2 regions of the Streptomyces sp. NPDC007872 genome follow, and region 2 is predicted to be linked to the other one. Evidence: riboswitches for the same ligand, from Rfam matches in the RefSeq annotation. Region 2 holds a riboswitch; the other holds the start of a gene.
The links. A riboswitch is a leader RNA that binds a small molecule or an ion and turns the genes downstream of it on or off. The one in region 2 is predicted to bind cobalamin.
Positions count from the first base shown of each region.

Region 1: it holds a riboswitch for cobalamin, as region 2 does, so the genes downstream of both, ACFYNX_RS14250 (acyl-CoA thioesterase) here and metE (5-methyltetrahydropteroyltriglutamate--homocysteine S-methyltransferase) in region 2, are expected to answer to the same signal.

Region 1 is NZ_JBIAEA010000003.1:832,892-842,647, forward strand. It holds gene ACFYNX_RS14225 (alpha/beta hydrolase family protein) at 1-474, shown strand, start outside; partial or broken gene ACFYNX_RS14230 (MBL fold metallo-hydrolase) at 572-847, opposite strand; partial or broken gene ACFYNX_RS14235 (GlxA family transcriptional regulator) at 838-1,304, shown strand; gene ACFYNX_RS14240 (NAD-dependent succinate-semialdehyde dehydrogenase) at 1,500-2,915, shown strand; gene ACFYNX_RS14245 (aldo/keto reductase) at 3,064-3,891, shown strand; cobalamin riboswitch at 4,035-4,254, shown strand; gene ACFYNX_RS14250 (acyl-CoA thioesterase) at 4,304-4,756, shown strand; gene ACFYNX_RS14255 (PP2C family protein-serine/threonine phosphatase) at 4,955-6,769, shown strand; gene ACFYNX_RS14260 (response regulator) at 6,766-7,227, shown strand; gene ACFYNX_RS14265 (ATP-binding protein) at 7,188-9,590, opposite strand.
Region 2 is NZ_JBIAEA010000007.1:429,588-439,343, forward strand. It holds gene ACFYNX_RS25895 (TSUP family transporter) at 1-646, opposite strand, end outside; gene ACFYNX_RS25900 (short-chain fatty acyl-CoA regulator family protein) at 736-2,151, opposite strand; gene aceA (isocitrate lyase) at 2,480-3,763, shown strand; gene aceB (malate synthase A) at 3,859-5,466, shown strand; gene ACFYNX_RS25915 (3-hydroxybutyryl-CoA dehydrogenase) at 5,463-6,389, shown strand; cobalamin riboswitch at 6,696-6,915, shown strand; gene metE (5-methyltetrahydropteroyltriglutamate--homocysteine S-methyltransferase) at 7,080-9,398, shown strand; gene ACFYNX_RS25925 (VOC family protein) at 9,453-9,756, opposite strand, start outside.

The sequences.
Region 1 (9,756 bases), on a different contig from region 2:
GCGAGCGACCGGGAGAGGGAGGCGGCGCTGCGGCGCCGCGAGGTCACCCTGGCCCTGCTCGGGAGGAGGGCCTCCTTCGCCGCGTACCGGGCCGCACTCGGCGACGCGGAGGGCATGACGGAGGCCCGGTGGGCGTTCGTCGCCAGGAACCACCGGTCGGACGCGACCGCCGACCTGCGGGCCATGGCCGGTACACCGCTGCTCCTGGTGCTGGCCGGTCACGACGTCAACGTGGACGTCGGCGAGACCGAAGCCGTCTACCGCGAGGTCCTGCCGGCGTCCTCCCTGACGGTGGCGCGCTATCCGAACGCCACGCACTCCCTGGTCGACCACGAGGTGGAGAACTCGGACCTGCGCCTGACGCTGACCGCCGTCCTCGCCCCCCGCCGGCTCTACACCGGCGGGTTCCTCGCGGACCAGGCCCGGTTCGTCCGGCGACCGGACTCCGGCGGCAGAACGACGCCGGAGGGGTGAGGTGCGCGGCCCGCGGTACGGGGACGCCGTCGCCCGCCCCGGTTCGCGCGCCGCCGCACCGGTTCGACCGCGACTCCGCGGCGCGTACGGGCGGTTCTCAGCGCGGCACGGTGTCGTCGGCCCCGAACGGGCCGCCGTGGCCGGGGACGATCAGGTCCGCGGCGGCCGGCACCCGGAGCCGGGAGGCGCGCAGCACCTCGCGGTCGGGAGCCACGGGATCGTCCGCCGGGCCGTTCGCGTGCCACCACAGGTCACCGGCGAAGGCGACCACGCCCGACTCCGTGCCCGCCAGCAGCGTGATGTCCTCGGGACTGTGGCCCGGAGTGCGGATCAGCCGCAGCGACGGGGTGAGTTCGTAGCCCCTTCGACCTCTGCCTTCACCTGCTGAGGCGGGAGCACGGGGCCGCGATGGCCAACGCCGTCGCCCGGGACGTGGTGCTGCCCTCCCACCGCGACGGCGGGCAGGCGCAGTACCTGGCCGCCCCGCCCCCGAGGACTGCCGCGACGAACGCCTCGCCGAGGTCCTCGCGCGGGCCCGCGAGAACCTCCACCAGCCGCTTCCGGTCGCGGAACTGGCCCGGCGCGCCCTGATGAGCAAACGGTCCTTCGCCCGCCGCTTCGCCGCCGCGACCGGCACCACCCCGCACGCCTGGGTGCGGAGCCCGCGCCTGAGCGGCGCCGAGGGGCTCCTGGAGACCACGGACCTGCCGGTCGAGGAGATCGCCCGCCGCGTCGGCTACGGAAGCGCGACCGTCCTGCGCGAACAGTTCGTACGCCGCCGGGGAGTGCCGCCCCGCGCCTACCGCCGCGCCTTCACGAACACGCCGTGACGGAGCGGGCGGGAAGAGCCGCGCGGCCCTATGGGCCCCACCACGAGAAAAAGAGCCTTTAATCCGTTTTACATTGTTTTCTGCTCCCCTTGTCGGGTAGCAGGGCGGAAGTGAAGGAACGCGGCATTCCGCATGGACCGTCGCGTTCCCCATCTTCCGTGTCCCGTGTCCCGACCCGCCCGTACTGGAGCTTCCATGTCGGAGCAGCGCAAGAGCCCGTTCGCCACTGTCAGCCCGTACACCGGGGAGACCCTCGCGGAGTTCCCGGTGATCGAAGGCGAGGAGGTCGACTCCGTCCTCGAAACCGCAGGTCACGCCTTTGAGGCGTGGCGGAGGCGGCCGATCGCGGATCGGGCCGCGGTGCTCGGGCGGGCGGCCGGGCTGATGCGGGAGCGCAGGGAGCCGCTGGCCCGGCTCCTCACCGAGGAGATGGGCAAGCTGATCGCGGAGGCCCGCGGCGAGGTGGACCTCGCGGCCTCGATCCTGTCGTACTACGCCGAGCACGGGCCCGGCTTCGCGGCGAACGAGCCCCTGGACGTCGAGGAGGGAGAGGCGTACCTCGTCGACGAGCCGCTCGGCGTCCTCCTCGGCGTGATGCCGTGGAACTTCCCGTACTACCAGGTGGTGCGCTTCGCCGGCCCGAACCTGGTCCTCGGCAACACCGTCCTCGTCAAGCACGCCGGGATCTGTCCGCAGTCCGCGCTGGCCCTGGAGACGGTGTTCCGCGACGCGGGGGCTCCCCCGGGCACGTACACCAACCTGTTCGTGAGCCACGACGAGATCTCGCGCGTCATCGACAGCCCGGTCGTCCGGGGAGTGTCGCTGACAGGCAGCGAGCGGGCGGGTGCCCAGGTCGCCGAGCGGGCCGGACGCAACATGAAGCCGAGCCTGCTGGAACTGGGCGGCAGCGACGCCTTCATCGTCCTGGACGGCGAGAACCTGGAGCGCACGATCGGCGCCGCGGTGGCCGGCCGGATGGCGAACACCGGACAGAGCTGCGTGGCGTCGAAGCGGTTCATCGTCCTCGACGAGGTCTACGACGACTTCGTCGGGGGAATGCGCCGCGCGTTCGAGGCGCTGGTGCCCGGCGACCCGGCGGACGAGGCGACCACCCTGGGCCCCCTCTCGTCGGAGCAGGCGGCCGTCGGCCTGGTCGAACAGATCGGCGAGACGGTGGAGCAGGGGGCCGAGCTCGTCACCGGCGGCCGCCGGATCGACCGTCCGGGCGCCTTCGTCGAACCGACGATCCTCACCGGCGTCAAGCCCGGGATGCGCGCCTACGCGGAGGAGCTCTTCGGTCCCGCCGCCGTGATCCACCGGGTGGCCGACGAGGACGAGGCGGTCGCCCTCGCCAACGACAGCCAGTACGGTCTGGGCGGTTCCGTCTTCTGCGCGGACGTGGAACGCGGCCGCCGGGTCGCCGAGCGGGTGGAGACCGGCATGGTCTGGGTCAACCACCCGACCTCCACGCGGCCCGACCTGCCCTTCGGCGGCATCAAGCGTTCCGGTTACGGACGCGAGCTCTCCGCACTCGGCATGCGGGAGTTCGTCAACCGCAAGCTGGTGCGCGTCCTGCCCCCCGACGCGGAGCTGGGCGGCATCGCCGGCTGAACCGAGTCGGCACCGATGCCGGAGGAAGACCGGCCGGTGCCGTACGGCGCCCCTCGTCGCACACCGAAGAGCACTCGACGAACGCCCGACGAACCCCGACGAACCCCGACGAACCCCCTACGAACCCCGACGAACAAGGAGACACACGGTGTCCGCAGTACCGGAGCTCACCCTCAACAACGGCGTACGGATCCCCCAGTTGGGCTTCGGCACCTTCCAGATCCCGCCGGAGGAGACGCGCGAGAAGACCCTGGCGGCCCTGGAGGCCGGGTACCGCCACATCGACACGGCGCAGATGTACGGCAACGAGAAGCAGGTCGGCCAGGCGGTCCGGGACTCGGGCCTCGACCGCGGCGACGTCTTCGTGACCAGCAAGCTGAACAACGACGCCCACGCGTACGACGACGCGCTCAAGGCCTTCGACGGAACGATGGAGGAGCTGGGCCTGGACCGTCTGGACCTCTTCCTCGTCCACTGGCCCCTGCCCGGCCGGGGCGACTTCGTGGAGACCTGGAAGGCGATGGAGGAGATCTACCGCTCCGGGCGGGCCAGGGCGATCGGGGTGTCGAACTTCCAGCCGTCGCACCTGCGCCGGCTCCTCGAGGACAGCGTGGTGGTGCCGGCCGTCAACCAGGTCGAAGCGCACCCGTACCTCACCCAGGACGTCGTACGGGCCTTCGGCTCCGAGCACGGGATCGCCACGGAGGCGTGGTCGCCGATCGCCCAGGGCAAGGTGCTCGGCGACCCGGTGATCCAGGGCATCGCGGACCGGCTCGGCAAGTCGACGGCACAGGTGACCCTGCGCTGGCACCTGCAGCGCGGGGACGTCGTCTTCCCCAAGTCGTCGTCCCCGGAGCGCATGGCGGAGAACTTCGACCTCTTCGACTTCGAGCTCACGGAGGGCGACATGGGCGAGATCTCCGCGCTGAACCGCGACGAGCGCACCGGCCCGGACCCCGACCGGTTCAACGGCTGAGCACACACCGCCCGGGTGACGGCCCCGGCCCCGCTCCCCACGGCGCGTGCCTCCCGGCGGCGGACGAGGCCCGCGGCGGAAGGCCGGGATGCTCCGGAGGCGGCCTCTCGCACACGAGTGTCCGCGCTCCGTGGAGTGCCGCGTAGGCTGGTCGCGTAGCTGGTTCGCCCCGTCCGCCAGGCGGGACGCGTCGTAAGAGGGAACCCGGTGGGAATCCGGGACTGCCCCGCAGCGGTGAGTGGGAACGACCGCCGTCATACGCACTGGGCCCGGGAAGGGTCTGGGAAGCGACGGCCAGTAGGAGTCGCGTACAGCGCGACGTGCCCGCGAGTCCGAAGACCTGCCCGCTGCCCGCGCGCCCCACCCCGTGCGCGCGGAACAGCCCTGCCGCGACTCGCGAAGGAGAGTTGACGTGGCCGATCCCACCGTCATCAGCCCTGCCCCCGCCCCCCGTCCCGCCAAGACGCCGGACGACTCCCGGGTGGTTCTCGCCCACATCATGAGCGAGCACGACACCAACCTCTACGGCACCATCCACGGCGGCGTGATGATGAAGCTCATCGACGACGCCGCGGCGGCGGCCGCCGGGCGGCACGCCGACGGCCCGGCCGTCACCGTCTCCGTCGACCGGATGACCTTCCTCGCCCCCGTACGGGCCGGGGACCTGCTCAGCGTCGAGGCGGGGCTCGAGCGCGCCGGGCGGACGTCGATGACGGTCGGAGTCCGCGTGACCTCCGAGCGCTGGAACAGCACCGGCCCCGCCACCGAGGTCGCCACCGCCTTCCTGACCTTCGTCGCCGTGGACGCCGACGGCACCCCGCGTCCGGTGCCCGCCCTGGACGCACCGCTGCCCGGCCCGTCCTGACGGGACGGGCGGAACCGGCCCTCCCCCGGCCGGGCGGCGGCGCCGGGACCACCGCGGAGTCGCGCGGCCGCCCGGCTTCCGCCCGGGGCGCGGCGACGACGTACGCTGGGACGTGCCGCCCGTCCGGAGTCCCCGAGATCCGGTCCCGGACGGCGGGCGTGAGCCCCGACCAGTACGGCGAACGCGAACGAGGAGACCGTGGGGCGAGTCGAGGGTGCGACCGGCGTGGACCCCGAGAGCTGGTCCGCCGGTCTGCACCGCATGTGGCAAGCCGCGCAGGACGCCGAGGACATCACGGACATGGCCCGGCACATCTACGCCCTGATGCTGGCGGAGCGGGCCGTGGTCGCCGTCGCAGGAAGCAGGTGGGACGGCCGCGACCTGCGGTACGTCCGGCGGCTGACGGCCGACGGCGCCGCGACGGCGGCCACCACGACCCCTCGCCCCGGCAGTGTGCGGACCGTGTCCTCCCGGCCGCCCGCCGAGGACGGAGAGGGCGCCGGGGGCCGCGCGCCGGTGCGGCTGTACGAGCACGACCTCACCGCGGCCGACGAGGAGTTCGCTCCCGAGGCGGCGCTGCTGGCCGAGGCGGGGGCGCGGTGGGCCCTGGAGGCCCGCTTCTCGCTCGGGGGCGGCGACTGGGCGTCCTTCTCGCTGGGGCTGAGCCGCCGACAGGATGCCGGTCCCTCCCTGCCGACGCGGCTGCTCCAGGTGAGCGAGGTCCTGGTGGCCGGCAACCGGAGGGTGCTGGAGCACAGGGCCGCGGAACGCCGTCGGGTCGAAGAGGCGTTCTTGGCCGAGGCGTCCCTCCAGATGGACGCCACCCTCGACGCGCCGGAGACGCTGGAGCGCATCGCCCGGCTCGCCGTACCGGCGGTCGCGGAGGCCTGCGTGGTGCACCTGCGCCGGCCGGACGGCGGGCTGTCGCCGGTCGCCACCGTGCACGTGGCGGCGGCCGTGCAGCCCTGGCTGCGCGGCGTGGCCGCGGACGACCCGTGGCTGGACGAGGCCCTGCGAGCCGCGGCGGACCGGCCGCACGGCACCCTGATCGCGGGCGAGTCCCTGAAGGCGTCCCCGTTCGGGCCGCACGGCGAAGGACCGGGCCGGAACGTGCGGGCCGTGAGCATCAGCCCGCTGCGGGCCCGGGGGAAGCTGCTGGGCACGCTGACGTTCGTCTACCACCGCCCCGAGCGCGAGATCGTCGACCTGCGGGTGCTGGACGACCTGGCCGGCCGGGCGGCACTGGCCATCGACACCACCACCGCCTACGAACAGCGCCGCCGCAACACCGAGCAGCTCCAGCGGCACCTGCTGCCGGACGCGCTGCCCGACTGGCCCGGAGCCGAGCTGACCGCGGCCTACGAGGTGGCCGACGACTCCCTGGAGGTGGGCGGCGACTTCTACGACGCCGTGGTGCGCCGGGACGGCGCGCTGGCCCTCTTCGTCGGGGACGTGTGCGGCCGGGGCGCCGAGGCCGCGGCGCTGACCGGCCTGGCCCGGCACACCCTGCGCGTCCTGCTGGAGGACAAGGTGCCGCCCGGTGAGGCGCTGCGCCGCCTCAACAGCGTGCTGACCGCGCAGCGGCAGAGCGCGCGGTTCGTCACCGCGTTCGTCGGCGTCCTCGTGCCGGACGGCGACGGGTACGCCGTCGAGGCGGCCTCGGCCGGGCACCCGCGTCCGCTGATCCGCCGCGCGGACGGGCGGATCGACGAGGTCCGGGCCTCCGGACTGCTGCTGGGAGTCGTACCGGACGCCCTGTACGAACCGGGGAGGGCCGTGCTGGAGCCGGGCGACGCGCTGGTGATGTTCACCGACGGGCTGACGGAGGCCCGCTCGGCGGACGGGACGATGTTCGAGAGCATGCTGCCCGAGGCGGTACGGGAGTGCTGCCGCGACGGGAGCGGTGCCGCCGGGCTGATCGCCCGCGCGGCCGCCTTCCGTGCCCTGGGCGACGACGACACCGCGGTGCTGATCGCCCGGGTGACTGAGGAACGCGTGGAGGACGCACGATGAACCGGGTGCCGGAGGCGACGGACGCACGGCCCACGACCCCCGACCGGATCCTGGTCGTGGAGGACAGTCCGGAGGACGCCGAGGCGATCGAGCGCGCGCTGCGCCGCACCCATCCCGACCTGGCGCTGGAGTTCGCCGACCGCGGGGAGGGCCTGGTGGAGGCGCTGCTCTCCCGCGAGGACCTCCCCGGTCTGATCCTGCTGGACCTCAACATGCCCGGGACGGGCGGACAGGCGGTGCTGGAGCGGATCCGTTCCCGGCCGGAGCTGGACGCGGTGACGGTGGTGGTCTTCACCTCCTCCACCGCCCCCGCCGAGGTCGACGCCTGCTACGCGGCGGGAGCGGACAGCTACGTCTACAAGCCGGTCAACTTCACGCTCTTCCAGACCGTGCTGAAGGGCGCCGTCGACTACTGGCGTCAGGCCGGGTCCGGCGCGGACGCCCCGAGCGTGAAGTAGAACGCCGTCCCTCCGCCGGGGACGGCCTCCAGCCAGATGCGGCCCCCGTGCCGCTCGACGATCCGCTTGACCAGGGCCAGCCCCACCCCCGTCCCCCCGCCGTGCTCGGTCGGCCCGTGGAGACGGCGGAACAGGTCGAAGACGTCGGCGTGCCGCTCCGCCGGGATGCCGATCCCGTTGTCCCGGACGACGACGACCCGCTCCGGTCCGGTGGGCGCGCCCGCGCCGTCGCCGGCGGGCGGGACCGGGCGGCGCTCCACGGTGACCTCGACCCGGCGCTCCCCGTCCAGCCGGGCGTACTTGGCGGCGTTGACCAGCAGGTTGACCAGGATCTCGTCCAGGCGGTCGGCGTCCGCCCACACCCGCGGCAGCGTCCCGCGGACCACCTCCACCCGCTGCTCGGCCAGCCGGGGCCCGGCCACCTCCAGGGCCGCGTCCAGGGCGTCGCCGAGCTCCACCTCGCGCACCCGCAGGCCGGCGCGGCCCAGCCGGGCGTAGTGCAGCAGCGAGTTGAGCAGCTCGTCCATGCGTCCGGCGAGCCGCTGCATGGTCCGCAGCCGCCGCAGCGTGACCGCGTCGAGCCCGTCCCCCGCGTCCTCCATGGCGAACGTCGCCGCGTTCGAGATGCCGCGCAGCGGCTCCTTGAGGTCGTGGGCGGCGGCGTGGGCGAAGGAGTCGAGATCGACGTTGCGCATCCGCAACTCCTCGTTGACCGCGTCCAGGACCTCGGCGTGCCGCAGGACCAGGGCGGTCAGCAGCCGCCACAGTTCCCTGGCCGCCACCCGGTCCCCGACGGTCCAGGGCAGGCTGCGACCGCGCACGACGGCCCGGAAGACGGCCCCCGAGCCGCGCGGCGTCAGCCGCTCGCCGCGCGGCCCGACCCGTACCGGCGTCGAGGGGTCGGCCGCCCACTGCCGCGGCATCGGCCGCTCCGGGCGGCGCCAGGCGATGTACTCCCCCGAGCCGGACAGCGGCACCATCAGCACCCCCGCCGGTCCTCCGCCGGCCGCCTCCGCCCCTCCTCCCGGGGCTGCCGTTTCCACGCCTCCTCCCGGACCGGCCGCCTCCGCCCCTCCTTCCGGCCCGTCCTCCTCCCGTTCCTCCCGCTCCTCCGCGAGGCGGTCGGTGCACCACACCACGCCCGGCGTCAGCGTGCGCGCCCGCGCCTCCAGCGCCCGCAGCAGGCCGGGCGCGAACGGCTCACCCGCGCCCAGGGTGTGCTCGGCCCGCCGGAGCACCACCCCGTCCGCGTCCAGCAGGTCCGTCAGCGGACCGCCGCCGGCGCCGAGGTCCTCCCCGAGGCGTCCGTCCCCGAGCACCTCGGCCACCGCCGCGGCCCGCGCGGTGGACCCCACGAGCGCGTCCGCGCGCTCGCGCTCCTCGATCGCGGACATCTGCAACGAGAACGCGGCGCCGAACATCTCGCACGCCGAGCGCACCTCCGGGGTGATCCGCGCGGGCTCCGCACCGTGGCAGGCGATCAGCCCCCACAGCCGCCCCTCGCGCAGCACCGACACCGACATGGAGGAGCGCACGCCGATGTTGCGCAGGTACTCCAGGTGGAAGCCGGAGACGGTGCGCAGCGCGGCCTGCGACAGGTCCAGGGGGGCGCCGGTGGCCTCCCGCACGGGCGGGTGCAGGCCGACGGAGACGTCGTCCACGTCCCCGATCACCCGGATCCAGTTCTCCCGGTACAGCCGCCGGGCCTGCGGGGGGATGTCGGTCGCCGGGAACCAGAGCCCCAGCCAGGGCTCCCAGTCCTCCCGGACGTCCTCGGCGACCACCTCGCCCGGACCGTCCTCGCCGTCGAAGCGGTAGGCGACCACCCGGTCGAACCCGGTCAGCGTCCGCACCTCGCGGACCGCCACCCGGCAGCAGTCCTCCACGTCCCCGGCGGACCGCAGCCGGGCCAGTGCCCGGCGCACCCCCTGGTAGAACCCGCGCGCCCCGGCGTCGGCGGCGCCCCGCGGCTCGAACTCCATGATCAGCAGCCCGTCCCGGCGGTGGGCGGACACGTCGAGCCGCCGGTCCGGGACCGTCGCGTCGTCCGGGAGGTCGAGCGCGGCCGGCACCCCGCCCTCCTCCCCGGCCGCCCGCACCGCCTCCTCGAAGGCCTCGGCCGGCACCAGACGCGTCACCGGCCCGCCGACCAGGTCCACCGCCTCCACGCCCAGCAGGGTCCCCGTGTTGCGCGCGGCGACCTCGATCACGCCCGTCTCCGGGTCCACCGCCACCAGCGAACCGCAGGACTGCACGCCGCCGAGCAGATGGATCGGCTCGCGCACGCACTCCGTGAGGTCGAAGCCCCCTTCCGCGGCCCCTTCGGCCTCCCGCGTCCGCCGCGACAGCCACTGCTGCTCCACTGGTTCACCGCTCCCTCCGGATCCGACCGGAACGTCCCGTCGGCCCTGCCCCCATCTTCCCCGTTCGTCGGCGGCCGGGGCGGGGAGACGTCCGCCGGCACCACGCGCCGACGGCGGCACTCGCCACGGCTTGTAAGGTGCCCCTCTGGAACGGTGCACCCATTCG
Region 2 (9,756 bases):
AGGCGAGGCCCAGGGCCCAGTCCGGGGCGGCGGCCTCGGTGGTGGTGAGGGAGAGCAGGGCGAAGGTGGCGGCCCCGACGACGGAGGTGGTGAAGGTGGCGGCGAGGGCGGCCGGGGCCACGCGGGCGACGGGGACGCCCCGGCCCGCCAGGACCGGGCCGAGGAGGGAGCCGCCGCCGATGCCGTAGATCCCGCCCACCACCCCGACGGCCAGGGCGAGTCCGGTGACGGTGCGGGGCGAGGGCTCGGCGGCGGGCCGCTTCCGGGCGGGGCGCAGGGTGCGGACGCACAGCCACACGCCCAGGGGCAGCAGGAGCGCGGCGATGAGGGCGCGGAAGACGGTGGGGCCCGGGAGGGCGAAGACGCGCACGACGGCGCCGATCACCACCCCGGGGAGCGTGCCCGCCACCAGGTGCCGGACGAGCGGTCCGCGCAGGGCGCCCGTCCTGCTGTGGCGCCACAGGGCGCCGGGGCCCGCGACCACGTTGAACAGCAGGTTCGTCGGGGTGACGGACGGGTTCGGCACGGCGAAGACGCTGAGCTGGACCGGGAGCAGGAACACCGCACCCGACACCCCGGCCGGGGCGGTCACGACGGAGATCAGCAGCCCGGCGGCCACCCCGCCGAGGAGCGTCGTCCAGTCCACCGTGTCCCCCACCGTTCCGAGATCGTCCGGACAGTATCCGGTCCGGACGGGACCTGGGTCCCGTCCGGCGGATCGGGGTCGGGCGGGCCCTACCCCTCCACCGCGTACGGCACGAACGTGCTGGTGTGTTCGTCGACGGCGAGGGTGCGGCCCAGCGGGGGGACCGCCCGCTGGGGGCAGTCGAGGCGTTCGCAGACGCGGCAGCCCATGCCGATCGGGGTGGCGGCGGCCCTGTTGTCGAGGTCGAGGCCGTCGGAGTAGACGAGCCGGGAGGCGTGGCGCAGTTCGCAGCCGAGGCCGATGGCGAAGGTCTTGCCGGGGTCGCCCCAGCCGCCGCGGTGGCGGGTCACCGTGCGGGCGGTCCACAGGTAGCGCTGTCCGTCGGGCATGGCCGCCACCTGGACGTGGATGCGGCCGGGGGCGGCGAAGGCCTCGTAGACGTTCCAGAGGGGGCAGGTGCCGCCGGCGCGGGAGAAGTGGAAGCCGGTGGCGGACTGCCGCTTGGACATGTTCCCGGCCCGGTCCACCCGGACGAAGGAGAACGGGACCCCGCGCAGGCGCGGGCGCTGGAGGGTGCTGAGGCGGTGGCAGACGGTCTCGTAGCCGAGTCCGAAGCGGTCGGTGAGCCGCTCGATGTCGTAGCGCGTCTCCTCCGCGGCGGTGTGGAAGGCGCGGTACGGGAGGACGAGCGCGGCCGCGAGGTAGTGGGCGACGCCGATGCGGGCCAGGGACCAGGTGCGGGAGCCCTCCTCGTAGTCCTCGGAGGCGTACGCGGAGAGCAGGGCGTCCTGTTCGAGCAGGGCGAGCTGGGTGGCCATGCGGAAGGCCTGCTGGCCGGGGCGCAGCCGGGGCGAGAGGTGCAGGATGCGGGCGGCGGGGTCGTAGCGGTGGAGCTGCCGGTCGGCCTCGGCGTCGGCGGCGATCCGGACGCCGTGGCGCTCGTCGAGCCGGGCGGCGAGGGCCCGGCGCACCTCGCCGGGGCGGACGCCGATCTCCTCCGCGAGTTCCTCGGCGGCGAGGTCGGCGTCGTGGAGGTAGTTGCGGCGCCGGTAGAAGAACTCGCGGATCTCCTCGTGCGGCGTGCGGGCGCGCGCCGCGTCCGGGGCGGGGGAGTCGTCGCGGTCGCCGGTCAGGGCGGCGAGGCGCTCGGTGAGGGCCTGGCGGCCGCGGCCGAGGTCGAGGAGGACGGCGGCCACGTGCGGGAGGCGGGAGGCGAGTTCGGCGAGGTCGGCGGCGGAGAGGGCGGCGCGGTCGAGCTCGTCGGCGAAGGTCTCGCGCAGGTCGGCCAGGAGCCGGCCGGTGTCCCGCTCGGAGAAGAAGTCGGGGTCGACGCCGAACGACTCGGTGACCCGCAGGAGGACGGGGACCGTGAGGGGGCGGGTGTCGTGCTCCATCTGGTTCAGGTAGCTGGGCGAGATCCTGAGCACCCTGGCCAGGTCCGCCTGGCTCAGCCGGCGCTCCTCGCGCAGGCGTCGCAGCCGGGCCCCCGCGTAGATCTTGCTCACGGCCGTTCTCCCTCGGGTCGTACGTGGGGCACACCCTAGGTCAATCCGCGTCCGCACGGGGCTTCGCAAACTTGGCAGAACCGGGTCGGAAGATTCGCAGAAGTTGGCACGCGGCCATGGTTGATGGCACGGAGTGCCACTGCGAAAGTCGAACCACGGCCCGCCGTGCCCCACCAGGAGGCGGAGTTCGGGGCGCGGCTCATGCCCTGACGTCGTAGGACCCGGTCGTCTCCGCCCGGGGCCCGGCGGGCCGCCCGTCACCTCGCACGGAGCTTCGCGAGCCTTCGCGGGACTTCGCAAAGTTCGACACTCCCCGGGAGAGACCATCATGGCGCAGGCAGGAAACCAGGCGGCCGAAGAGCTGGCGCGGCGGTGGGCCACGGACCCCCGCTGGAAGGGGATCGAGCGCACCTACGGCGCCGAGGACGTCGTCCGCCTCTCGGGCAGCGTCCGCGAGGAGCACACCCTCGCCCGGCGCGGCGCGGAGCGCCTGTGGCGGCAGTTGCACGAGCTCGACTACGTCCACGCGCTCGGCGCGCTGACCGGCGGCCAGGCCGTGCAGCAGGTCCGGGCCGGGCTCCAGGCGATCTACCTGTCCGGCTGGCAGGTCGCCGCCGACGCCAACCAGGCCGGCCACACCTACCCCGACCAGAGCCTCTACCCGGTCAACTCGGTGCCGCAGGTGGTCCGCCGGATCAACAACGCGCTGCTGCGCGCCGACCAGATCGCCACCGCCGAGGGCGGCACCGACACGACCGACTGGCTCGCGCCGATCGTCGCCGACGCCGAGGCCGGGTTCGGCGGTCCGCTGAACGCCTTCGAGCTGACCAAGGCGATGATCGCCGCCGGTGCGGCGGGCATCCACTACGAGGACCAGCTCGCCTCGGAGAAGAAGTGCGGCCACCTCGGCGGCAAGGTGCTCGTGCCCACCTCGCAGCACGTCCGCACCCTCAACGCGGCCCGGCTCGCCGCCGACATCGCCGGCACCCCGACCCTGATCATCGCCCGCACCGACGCCCTCGCCGCCACCCTGCTCACCAGCGACATCGATGAGCGCGACGCCCCCTTCGTCACCGGCGAGCGCACCGCCGAGGGCTTCTACCACGTCCAGAACGGCATGGGCCCCGTCATCGCCCGCGGCCTGGCCTACGCCCCGTACGCCGACCTCATCTGGGTCGAGACCGGCACCCCGGACCTGGCGCAGGCCCGCGAGTTCGCCGAGGCGATCCACGCCGAGCACCCCGACCGGATGCTGGCGTACAACTGCTCGCCGTCCTTCAACTGGAAGGCGGCCCTGGACGACGACCAGATCGCCAAGTTCCAGCGTGAACTGGGTGCCATGGGCTACAAGTTCCAGTTCATCACCCTGGCCGGCTTCCACTCGCTCAACCACGGCATGTTCGACCTGGCCCGCGGCTACGCGGAGCACGGCATGACCGCGTACGTGGACCTCCAGGAGCGCGAGTTCGCCGCGCAGGAGCACGGCTTCACCGCCGTCAAGCACCAGCGCGAGGTCGGCACCGGCTACTTCGACCTGGTCTCCACCGCCGTCAACCCCACCTCCTCCACGACCGCGCTCGCCGGGTCCACGGAGGAGGAGCAGTTCCACTAGGGCCTCCCGCGCCGCGGGGGCGGGTGTCCACGTCACCCGTCCCCGCACCCCTCCCCGCACCACCCCGCTCCTCCGCTCCCCCTCAGGAGACACCGATGACCACCAGCGCCGTCCCGACCCGCCAGGTCCGCGTGCTCGCGGCCCCGGGCGACCGCCACGACGAGATCCTCACCGCCGACGCCCTGGACTTCGTCGGCCGTCTCGCCACCGCCTTCACCGAGCGCCGGCGGTGGCTCCTGAAGGAGCGGCGCCGGCAGGCCATCCGGCTCGCCACCGGCTCGCCGCTCGACTTCCCGCTCACGACCTCCGCCGTGCGCGCCGACCCGGGCTGGCGGATCGCCCCGCCCGCGCCCGGACTGGCCGACCGCCGGGTGGAGATCACCGGCCCGCCGGAGCGGCGGGCGGCCGTCGACGCGCTCAACTCCGGTGCCCGTGTGTGGATGGCGGACTTCGAGGACGCCACCGCGCCCACCTGGGAGAACGTGATCGGGGGGCAGATCGTCCTGCTCGACGCGATCGGACGGCGCCTGGACTTCACCACCGACGAGGGCCGGGAGTACCGGCTCCGCGAGGGCCGGCTCCCCACGATCGTGGTCCAGCCGCGCGGCTGGCACCTCGACGAGGAGCACCTGGAATTCGACGGCGGCCCGGTGCCGGCCGCGCTCGTCGACTTCGGCCTGTACTTCTTCCACTGCGCCCGGCGGCAGATCGACGCCGGGTACGGCCCGTACTTCTACCTCCCCAAGCTGGAGAACCGGTACGAGGCGCGCCTCTGGAACGACGTGTTCCTCCTGGCCCAGGAGCTCCTGGACGTCCCCCGGGGCACCGTCCGCGCCACCGTCCTCGTCGAGACGATCACGGCCGCGTTCGAGATGGAGGAGATCCTGCACGAGCTGCGGGAGCACAGCTCCGGGCTCAACGCGGGCCGCTGGGACTACCTGTTCAGCCTGATCAAGACGTTCGGCCACCGCTCCGACTTCCTGCTGCCCGACCGGGCGAAGGTGACGATGACGGCGCCGTTCATGCGGGCGTACACCGAGCTGCTCGTGCGGACCTGCCACCGGCGCGGCGCCCACGCGATCGGCGCCATGGCCGCCCAGGTCCCCGCCGGGGACCCGGCGGCGCACGAGGCCGTGCTCGCCGCGGTCCGCCTGGACAAGGAGCGGGAGGCGGAGGACGGCTTCGACGGCTCGTGGGTGGCCCACCCGGGTCTGGTGCCGGTCTGCCGCGAGGTCTTCGACGGGGTCCTCGGGGATCGCCCGCACCAGCTCGACCGGACCCGCGAGGACGTGCGGGTGACGCCCGGGGACCTGCTCGCGGTGCGGCGGATCGGCGGCCCGCCGACCGAGGAGGGGGTCCGCGCCAACATCGCCGTGGTGCTGCGCTACTACGACGCCTGGATCCGGGGCCGGGGCGCCGTCGCCCTGGACGGTCTGGTGGAGGACGCCGCGACCGCCGAGATCGCCCGCGTCCAGATCTGGCAGTGGCTCCGGCGCCGGGTCCTGGAGCGCGACACCGTCCTGGAACTGCTCGACCGGGAACTGGCCGCGCTCGGCGCCGAGTTCCCCTGGGCGGCGCTCGACGAGGTGCGGGAGCTCTTCGAGAGCACCGCGCTCGCCGCCGAACTGCCCCTCTTCTTCACCCCGGAGGCGTACTCCCGCCACCTCGTCCGGACCGTCGCGACCGCGGACGTGACGGTGTGAGCGGCGGCGCGGGGGCCGGTACGGGTCCCGGTCCGGGCGGCGGCATCCGGCGCGTCGGGGTCGTGGGCGGCGGGCAGATGGGCGCGGGCATCGCGGAGGTGTGCGCGCGGGCCGGGCTCTCCACCGTGATCTGCGAGGCCGACCGCCCGGCGGCGCGCGCCGCCCGCGAGCGCGTCGCCGTCTCCCTCGAACGGGCCGTCCGGCGCGGCAAGCTGGACCGCCCCTCCGCCGAGGCGGCGCTCGACCGGATCACGGCCACCGCCGAACTGTCCGACCTCGCGGACCGGCAGCTCGTCGTCGAGGCGGTCGTCGAGGACGCCGCCGTCAAGACCCGGGTGTTCACCGCGCTCGACAAGATCGTCACCGACCCGGCGGCGGTCCTCGCCACCAACACCTCCTCCCTGCCCGTCATGCGGCTCGGCATGGCCACCGAGCACGCCGACCGGGTCGTGGGGCTGCACTTCTTCAACCCCGTGCCCGTGCTGCCGCTCGTGGAGATCGTCACGACCCTCCACACCTCGGCGGCGACGACGGCCGCGGTGACGGAGTTCGCCACCGTGACCCTGGGCAAGACCGCCATCGGCTCCCGCGACCGGGCCGGGTTCGTCGTCAACGCCCTGCTCGTCCCGTACCTGTTGTCCGCGATCCGGATGACGGAGTCGGGCTTCGCCACCGCCGCGGACGTCGACCGCGGCATGGAGCTGGGCTGCGCCCACCCGATGGGGCCGCTGCGGCTGGCGGACCTGATCGGGCTCGACACGGTCGCCTCCATCGCGGACTCGCTGTACGAGGAGTTCAAGGAGCCGCTGTACGCCCCGCCGCCGCTGCTCCTGCGGATGGTGGAGGCGGGGCTGCTCGGCCGGAAGACCGGCCGGGGGTTCCACGTGTACGACCGGGCGGAGACGCCCGGACGGCCGGTCTGAGGGGACCGGCGCCCGCCGCCGGGGAAGGGGCCCGGTCGAAGGGCCCCGGGAGAGGACCCGGCGGCGGTACGGCGAGGGGCCGGGGACGGGTGGTGCCGTCCCCGGCCCCGCTGCCGTGCGCCCGCCCCGCGTGCCCCACGCCCCGCTGCCGTGCGCCCGCCGCACGCGCCCGCCCCGTCCGTCCACCCCGAACGTCCGTCCCCCACGCCCCGCGCCTCCCGCCCGCCCGGCCGGTCGTTCACCCGCACGTCCCATCCCCTCGTCCGAATGGCGAGATACCCGCCCCCGCTCCCGGGGCGGACCCCGTAGTCTGGCCGGGCAACTGGTTCGCCCCGTCCGCCAGGCGGGACGCGTCGTAAGAGGGAACCCGGTGGGAATCCGGGACTGCCCCGCAGCGGTGAGTGGGAACGACCGCCGTCATACGCACTGGGCCCGGGAAGGGTCTGGGAAGCGACGGCCAGTAGGAGTCGCGTACAGCGCGACGTGCCCGCGAGTCCGAAGACCTGCCCGTTGCCCGCACGCGGACGATTCCGCGCGCGGACATCCCGGTGACCTCGAGGGCGGGTCGGCGTACACACCGACGGACGACCGCGCCCCGTCGCGCGCACCCGTACCGTCCGGTCCGTCGCCCCTTCGCGTCCTCGTCCCGTCCCCGGGACCTCAGGGATTCATCTCGCGAAGGAGATCTCCGTGACCACGAAGTCCGCAGCCGCGGCAGCACGGGCCACCGTGTACGGCCACCCCCGTCAGGGCCGGGACCGGGAGCTGAAGAAGGCGATCGAGGGCTACTGGAAGGGCCGCGTCACCGCCGGCGCCCTCCGGTCCACCGCCGCCGAACTGCGCCGCACGCACTGGCGGCAGCTCGCCGACGCCGGCGTCCACGAGGTGCCGACCGGCGACTTCTCGTACTACGACCACGTCCTGGACACCACCGTCATGGTGGGCGCGATCCCGGCCCGGCACCGCGAGGCCGTCGCCGCCGACGCGCTGGACGGCTACTTCGCCATGGCGCGCGGCACCCAGGACGTCGCTCCGCTGGAGATGACGAAGTGGTTCGACACCAACTACCACTACCTGGTGCCGGAGCTGGGCCCGGACACGGTCTTCTCGGCCGACTCCTCGAAGCAGGTCGCGGAGCTGAGGGAGGCCCTCGCCCTGGAGCTGACGGCCCGTCCGGTCCTCGTCGGACCCGTCACCTACCTGCTGCTCGCCAAGCCCGCGCCCGGCGCGGCCGCCGGCTTCGACCCGCTGACCCTGCTCGACCGGCTCCTGCCGGTGTACGCGGAGGTCCTCGCCGACCTGCGCGCGGCCGGCGCCGAGTGGGTGCAGCTCGACGAGCCCGCGCTCGTCCAGGACCGGACCCCGGCCGAGCTGAACGCCGCCGCGCGCGCCTACCGCGACCTCGGCGCGCTCACCGACCGGCCCCGGCTCCTCGTCGCCTCGTACTTCGACCGGCTCGGCGACGCCCTGCCCGTCCTGGCCGAGGCGCCCGTCGAGGGCCTCGCGCTCGACTTCACCGGCCCGGCCGCCGCCCACCTGGAGGGGCTCGCCGCCGTCGGCGGACTGCCCGGGAAGCGGCTCGTCGCCGGTGTGGTGGACGGGCGCAACATCTGGGTCAACGACCTGGAGAAGTCGCTGGCCACCCTCGGCACCCTCCTCGGCCTGGCCGACCGGGTCGACGTCTCCGCCTCCTGCTCCCTGCTCCACGTGCCGCTCGACGCGGCGGCCGAGAAGGACGTCGACCCGCAGATCCTGCGCTGGCTCTCCTTCGCGAAGCAGAAGACCGCCGAGATCACGACGCTGGCCAGGGGCCTGTCGCGGGGAACCGACGCGATCGCCGGCGAACTGGCCGCCAACCGCGCCGCCCTCGCCTCCCGCGCCGGCTCCCCCATCACCCGGAACCCGGCCGTGCGGGCCCGCGCCGGGGCCGTCACCGGGGCCGACGCCCGCCGCTCGCAGCCGTACGCCGAGCGGGCCGCCGCCCAGCGCGCCCACCTGGGCCTCCCGCTGCTCCCGACCACCACCATCGGCTCCTTCCCGCAGACCGACGAGCTGCGCGCGGCCCGCGCCGACCTGCGGGCCGGCCGGACCGACACGGCCGGGTACGAGGAGCGGATCAGGAACGAGATCCGGGAGGTGGTCGCGTACCAGGAGAAGACCGGTGTCGACGTCCTGGTGCACGGCGAGCCCGAGCGCAACGACATGGTGCAGTACTTCGCCGAGCAGCTCGACGGCTACCTCGCCACCCGGCACGGCTGGGTCCAGTCGTACGGCACCCGATACGTCCGCCCGCCGATCCTGGCCGGTGACATCTCGCGGCCCGAGCCGATGACGGTGCGCTGGACCTCGTACGCCCAGTCCCTCACGTCCAAGCCCGTCAAGGGGATGCTGACGGGCCCCGTCACCATGCTCGCCTGGTCGTTCGTCCGCGACGACCAGCCGCTGGGCGAGACCGCCCGGCAGGTCGCCCTCGCCCTGCGCGACGAGGTGAACGACCTGGAGGCGGCCGGCACCTCCGTCATCCAGGTGGACGAACCGGCGCTGCGCGAGACGCTGCCGCTGCGGGCCGCCGACCGCCCGGCGTACCTCGACTGGGCGACGGAGGCGTTCCGCCTGGCCACCGGCGGGGTGCGGCCGGACACCCAGATCCACACCCACATGTGCTACGCCGAGTTCGGGGACGTCGTCCAGGCGATCGACGACCTCGACGCCGACGTCATCAGCCTGGAGGCGGCCCGCTCCCACATGCAGGTGGCCCGGGAGCTCGCCGCCCACGGCTATCCGCGCGAGGCCGGCCCCGGCGTCTGGGACATCCACTCGCCCCGGGTGCCGAGCGCCGGGGAGGCGGCCGCCCTGCTGCGCACCGGCCTGGAGGCCATCCCCGCCGAGCGGCTGTGGGTCAACCCGGACTGCGGTCTGAAGACCCGCGCCTGGCCGGAGACCCGGGCCTCCCTGGAGAACCTGGTCGCCGCCGCCCGCACCGTGCGGGAGGAGCTGTCCGGCTCGTGACGGCGTCCGCCGCCGGGTCCGGGGCCGCGCGCCCCGGACCCGGCGGTCCGGGCCTCAGACGCGCTGGGCGATCTGGATCAGGTTGCCGCAGGTGTCGTCGAGGACGGCGGTGACGACCGGGCCCATGTCCACGGGCTCCTGGGTGAAGCGGACCCCGAGCCCGCTCAGCCGGGCGAACTCGGCGCGCACGTCCTCCACGGCGAAGGAGGCGGCCGGGATGCCGTCCCCGGCCAGGGCGTCCTTGTACGGTTTGACGGCCGGGTGGGCGTCGGGCTCCAGGAGCAGTTCGGTGCCGTCGGGGTCCTCCGGCGAGACCACGGTCAGCCAGCGGTGCTCCCCGATCGGGACCTCCTCCTTC